2 regions of the Chryseobacterium sp. WG23 genome follow, and region 1 is predicted to be linked to the other one. Evidence: riboswitches for the same ligand, from Rfam matches in the RefSeq annotation. Region 1 holds a riboswitch; the other holds the start of a gene.
The links. Region 1 has a riboswitch for S-adenosylmethionine ahead of MP477_RS22855 (alpha/beta fold hydrolase). Riboswitches for the same ligand answer to the same signal wherever they lie in the genome.
Positions count from the first base shown of each region.

Region 2: another riboswitch for S-adenosylmethionine. It lies ahead of MP477_RS15970 (TonB-dependent receptor); the one in region 1 lies ahead of MP477_RS22855 (alpha/beta fold hydrolase).

Region 1 is NZ_JALCZE010000010.1:239,600-242,931, reverse strand. It holds gene MP477_RS22860 (ACT domain-containing protein) at 1-797, opposite strand, end outside; gene MP477_RS22855 (alpha/beta fold hydrolase) at 784-1,740, opposite strand; SAM riboswitch class I at 1,799-1,906, opposite strand; gene MP477_RS16730 (glucosidase) at 2,096-3,332, shown strand, end outside.
Region 2 is NZ_JALCZE010000010.1:74,342-77,673, reverse strand. It holds gene MP477_RS15970 (TonB-dependent receptor) at 1-2,101, opposite strand, end outside; SAM riboswitch class I at 2,185-2,282, opposite strand; gene MP477_RS15965 (type II 3-dehydroquinate dehydratase) at 2,522-2,929, shown strand; gene pckA (phosphoenolpyruvate carboxykinase (ATP)) at 3,049-3,332, opposite strand, start outside.

The sequences.
Region 1 (3,332 bases):
ACCAGGTCAAATCCGTTTTCGGCTAAGGCATGATAGTTTTTTACAAAATCCTTACTCGCCGTATTATCCACGACAATCAGATTTTCTAATTGATTTTCATTGGAGAATCTGATCAGTTCCTGAACATCTGATGAATGTTCTGCTGTTAGAACCTCATCATTCCAATTTGCATCAAATCCTTTTTTATTGAAAGCTATTTTCTTTGAATTCGCTACTGCAACTACTTTTAAGTCTATTTTCTTGCGTCTTTTAATTTCTTCTGAAGATTCAAGAACCTGTTCAATTAATGTTTTTCCAACATTTCCATGGCCTATAATTGCCAGGTGAACCGTTTTTGGTTTTTTGAATATTTCAGATTCTAAGATATTTCTGGTTTTTTCATCCTGTGACGATGTTACTACGATGTTTACTCTGTTTTCTCCTGAAACCTGGTTTAAAAGTAATGGAAAAACATTATTTCTGGCCAGCTCAGCAAGGACTTTATTAAAATCTTCTGCTACAAATCCGAGTACAGAAACATTATTGATGCTGTAGATTTGGGAAACTTTTCCCGATTTTCTTTCTGCTTCAAATTCATCGATAAGACAAGCCACTGCTTTTTCTGCATCATTTTCCTGAACCAAAATAGAGATTCCGTTTTCTATAGCTTGCTGGGAAATTACCCCTACACTGATACGCGCTAAAGTGAGCGCTTTAAAAATTCGTCCGTCAATTCCGATTTCTCCAAGGAAATCTTCTCCTTCAAATTTAATGATTGATCTGTTCTTCAAAAATTTTATTTCGTTAGCATTTTTCATGAGTATATAAAATATTTTTTATGATAGTATTTAATTGTTGGTATTCCATTAGGAAGGCGTCATGCCCATGTACTGACTGGATCTCGTGATAAGAAACATTCTTATTTTTCTCTGCCATTCTTTCAAAACACATCCTGATCTCAGAAGCAGGAAAGAATAAATCTGTATCAACGGAGATCATGTGCATTCGTGCCTGGACTTTATCCAGCATTGATTCATCTGCATTGATATTCATTAACAGATGGTTCATGAGCTTATATGCTTTTAAACTAAATCTATCGTTTAATGCATTACCGTGATAAACCAGCCAATCTTCCGATTCTAAGCTTTTTTTCTCCTTATTGTATTTGTTTTGAAATCTGTTATTGAGTGATTGTGGAGTCCGGTAACACAACATAGCATGAATTCTGGCTTTTTGCAGAGGTTCATCTTTATCATTCAATAAAAACTTCTGAACCAGACATTGTGCATGCAGCCAATCGTGAGTTCTGTAATCACAGGCTATAGGAATAAATATTTCCGTCAGTTTAGGCTGCTTTGTAAGCATTTCCCAAGCAATGCTTCCTCCCAGAGAGCCTCCAATAATGGCATATAGTTTTTTGATCTGTAAAGTTTCCAGCCCTTTCAAAAAGATATTGGCAATATCTGCCGGGGTGAAATCTTCATAATCTTCAATTAAAAAATTATCATATCCGTTTCCGGGAATATTAAAACACAGAACTGTATATTTTTTTGTATCAACTACCTGATTTTCACCAATTAATTGTTTCCACCATCCTTTTTCTCCGGATACATTTGAGTTTCCGGTTAGCGCATGATTGATTAAAATAATGGGTGCAGTAAACAGGTCTTTCCCGAAAAGCTCATAGCTCAACGGGATATAATATTCCTTTTGGGAATTGGTTTGATACGAAAGATTAATATAGTTTAGTTCTGTTTTCAATTCTATTATTTTTAATACAATTGAAAATGCCACAGGAAATGGCTGAAAAGAACTTCAGTAGTTATCTGTCCAAAATTATTTTGGTAGAACGTAGCACCTTCTTTGCTTGCACAAAGGGTTGCTAAGGTTTCATAGGGTCTAATCCCTCAACCTTTCTTGATAACATTTTCAATATTTGAATGAACGAATGATGCAAAGGTAGTTTTTTTCTTTTAATTTCAAAAAAAAAATATTTTAATATTTTAATATCCCCTATAAATACAAGTATTTCAAGGGTATATTAAGAATTATTCAGATGATAGGAATTGGAATTACTTTTCAAAAAAACTAACTTCGTATAGAAAAATGATGTGATATGACCTCCGAAAAAGAAAGATTACAAGATTCCAAATGGAAAAACTGGGGACCTTATGTAAGCAACCGGCAATGGGGAAATGTACGTGAAGATTACAGCCCAAACGGAAATGCGTGGAACTTTACCAATCATAACAATGCAGAAAGCTATGCCTACCGTTGGGGAGAAGAAGGTATTGCAGGTATTTCCGATGTCAAGCAGCTGTTCTGTTTTGCATTTTCATTTTGGAACAAGAAAGATAAAATTGTAAAAGAGCGGTTCTTTGGGTTGAGCAATCCTCAGGGAAACCATGGTGAAGATATCAAAGAAATTTTCTATTACCTGGATAATACTCCTACTCATAGCTATATGAAAATGGTTTATAAGTATCCGATCAATGCATTTCCTTATGATGAGCTTCTTACAGAAAACGGAAAACGCAGCAAAAAGGAACCGGAATATGAAATTTTTGATACCGGAATCTTCAACGACGATGAATATTTTGATATTTTCATTGAATATTGTAAGGCTGACCATAACGATATTTTAGTAAGGGTTACGGTATGTAACCGAAGCCAGCACGCCGCACCAATTGTGGTAGCACCAACGGCATGGTTCAGAAACAACTGGAAATGGGGCTATAATACCTATAAGGGCGAAATGACTTCTTCTCATGATGGGAGTATCAGCATTGGTCATGACAGTATTTCGATTAAAAAGCTATATTCCAGAAATGGGAATGCAAAACGGGTATTTTGTGATAATGAAACCAATACTTCCAAGCTTTACGGAGCTCCCAAGATTGAAAATACTTACTTCAAAGACGGTATTAATGACTTTATTATTCACAAGGGAGACACTGTAAATCCTGAGAAAAGAGGAACAAAAGCATCTTTTCTGATTGACGAACTTATTGAAGGCGGACAATGTAAGATTTTTGAACTCAGACTGTGTCCTGATGGAACTGATGAACCTTTTCAAAACTTTGATGAGATCTTCAATACCAGGAAAGCTGAAGCTGAAGAATTTTACCGCGAAATTCAACATGACACCCCTGATGAAGATGAAAGAAATGTTCAAAGGCAGGCCTTTGCCGGACTTCTCTGGAATAAACAGTTTTATCATTACAATATTGGAAAGTGGCTGAAAGGTGATCCTAATTTTGAAGCACCCAGAAACTTTAATGAATATGTAAGAAATACAGAATGGAATCATCTCCACAATAAGGATATTATTTCCATGCCTGATAAATGGGAAT
Region 2 (3,332 bases), 170 kb from region 1:
TCCCTAAAGACGGAGCTACCGGCATATTAAATAGAAGATCCTGGCTTTTTCGCTCAAAATATTCGATATTTCCTTTCACTCTGTTATTAAGAATCGCAAACTCTAATCCTACGTTCAGATTAAGATTCGTCTCCCACTTTAAGCCGTTGGTTCTCGCTTTCTCAAGTACGGCACCAGGCTCACCAAGGTTGTTATAAAATTTATAAAGCTCCTGGTAAGCGTAATAAAGAGGTAGTTTATTAGGCTGTAATAATTTATCATTCCCCTGCCCTCCATAACTTGCACGAAGTGTCAGTTGATTAAAGAAATTCAGATTTTTTATAAATCCCTCGTTAGAAATCTTCCATGAACCTCCTACAGACCAGAATTTCCCCCAACGGTTATCCTCAAAGAATCTTGAAGAACCGTCTGCCCTTCCTGAGGCTGACAGGAAATAGGTATTGTTAAAATCATATTCCACTTTTCCAAGATAACTTAGCAGGCTGACCTTATCACTGTTTCCACTGAAACTCCCCAACAAGGCTGCAGCATCCGGCTCATAATAGTATGGAAGTGAAAACTGACTTCGGGTACCGGAGATTGTCTGATAATCATATTTATAAAATTCCTGACCTGCCAACACATTAAAATGATGCTTTCCGAATTTTTTATCAAACGTCAGAATATTACTCGTGGTATAAGATAAAGTTCTGCTGTTTGACTTTGTGACCGATCCTCCAATCTCACTACCCTGCCCAATAAGTGGGTTTGAATAATAATGTCCATTATAATTGACTAAATCTACGGAAAAACTTGTCCTGAACTTCAATTCAGGTAAGAATGTGAAGTCCATAAAACCTTTTCCAGAGAAGTTATCTTCTTTATTTTCGTTTTTATCTAAAGGTAAAGTTGCCGCTAAATTTTGATTCTGAAGAGCGTTGGTAGGCCTGTATTTTCCAAAATCGTAAATTCTGTTTCCTGCACCATCCAATATATATGACCCATCGGGGTTTCTCTCATAATAAGGATAAAACGAAGGAACAGATCTTGCTGCCTGGATAACATTGCTTGTATTGGAATCTGAAGACGTAGGAGCCTGCTGAATGCTGTTGGTATAACTTAAATTCACCCCTACATTCAGCCATTTCTTAACTTCAGAATTGAGTTTTAACCTTGTGCTGTATTTTTTAAATCCGGATTCAATGGCAATCCCTTTATCATCAAGATATCCCAATGAGAAAAAGTAATTGCTTTTTTCACTTCCTCCACTGATATCCAGATCTACCTGATTCCTGGAAGCCACTCTCTGTAAAACATCTCTCCAGTCATCATTCCATAATGGTATTGCTCCGGGTAACAATTTCCCGTCTGTACCTACAGGTTTTGAATAATTAGCTCCATAAGGATTAATACCCAGTTCAGAGATAAGATTATTGGTAGCCATCTGGGCTGCCTGCTGCCCATTTACCTGTGTGGATCTGTATCCGTTTCTCAATGCTTCCCAATACAGCTGGAAATACTGATCTGTATTTACCTGTTCGTAGTCTTTTACCGCTCTGCCGGAAAAACCCTGGCTTATATTAAAGTTGATTCTGGCTTCTCCTTTTTTACCGGACTTGGTCGTAATAATAATAATCCCATTCGCCCCTCTTGATCCATAAAGAGCACTTGCCGTAGCATCTTTCAGCACACTGACTGATTCTATATCATTAGGGCTTATAGAGTTCAGATTTCCGTCAAAAGGAATACCGTCTACCACATATAAAGGATCGCTGGACGCACTGATAGAGCCAATTCCTCTGATCCTGATTGTAGCTGTAGATCCCGGCTGTCCGGAAGAACTTGTTGTTTGTACTCCCGCCACCTGTCCTTCCAATGCTTTGGTAATATTGGTAACAGGTCTGTTGTTAATTTTATCACTGGAAATAGTTGCCACAGAACCGGTATAGCTGGTTCTTTTAGCCTTTCCGTAAGCTACCACCACCACTTCATCAAGTTCCTTCTCATTGAGTGTATCTTTTTTAGATTTGGTATCCTGCCCGTGTATGCTTCCAATTCCTAAAAAGAATACCGCTACAGGGGGAATCCAAATTTTTGAGCTAATCAAATTTTTATTAATCATAATCAATTTTGTTTATCATATATTAAAATTTTGCCCTTTGCAGATAATACAGCAAAGGGCATCGATAAATACGATAAACCTAATGCTTATTTTTCCTTTAAAGGCTGAATGTAACACCTTGCACAAGAGCAGGTTGTTAAGATTTCATTGGGTCAGTTCCCTCCATCTTTCTTTATAAGCCGATCGAAATATGACTGCAAATCTAGAAATATTTAGTCTACAAAACAAGTAGACTTATAATTTTTCATGATAATTTTTCAAAAATTAACTTAATATTTTATTAAAAAGCCGGTAAAATAAGGACTTACAAAAATTGGCACTTTAACAAACATGACAAATATCATTATAGATAATGCAAAGGAGAAAAATGAAAAAAAATAAAATTCTACTCTTTAAAGGAAAAAGTTTTAATTTTATAGAATGAAAGTTTTAATTATAAACGGGCCTAATCTCAATCTTTTAGGCACCAGAGAACCGGAAATCTATGGAACAATCTCCATGGAAACTTATTTGGAAAATTTAAAATCCGAGTTTCATTCTTATGAATTAAAATATTATCAATCCAATATTGAAGGAGAGCTTATCAACAGGCTTCAGGAAGATGATTTTGATGCTGTTGTCATCAATCCAGGTGCTTTCACACACTACTCTTATGCCATAGCAGATTGTTTAAAAAATATTCAGAAACCTAAAGTGGAAGTTCACATCAGCAACATTTATAAAAGAGAGGAATTCCGGCAAAAGTCTGTGACTGCCGCCAATACCGATGCTGTTTTGTCTGGCTTCGGAATGGAGGGATACAGATTGGCATTACTGGGATTAAAATAATTTCTCAGTTTCTCCTCAGATTTAGCAAATTCTGCAAATGATTGCGTTGTAAAATAAACAATAAAAATAGAAAAGCCTCATCAGTGATGAGGCTTTTGTGTATGTTGTAAGCAATCTTATTAGATAGTCTGTCCCTGTAATTGAGGTCCTGAAGCAATTAGTTTTTTACCGGCTTCAGTATCACAGTACTGTTCAAAGTTTTTAATATATCTTGAAGCAAGGTCTTTTGCTTTTTCTTCCCACTCGGAAACATTACCGTAAGTATCTCTAGGATCCAGAATACCTGCAGAAACATTTGGAAGTTCGGTAGGAATTTCAAGATTCATGATGGGAACCTGAGTTTTAGGAGCGTTATCAATAGAACCGTCAATAATAGCATCAATGATTGCTCTTGTATCTTTTA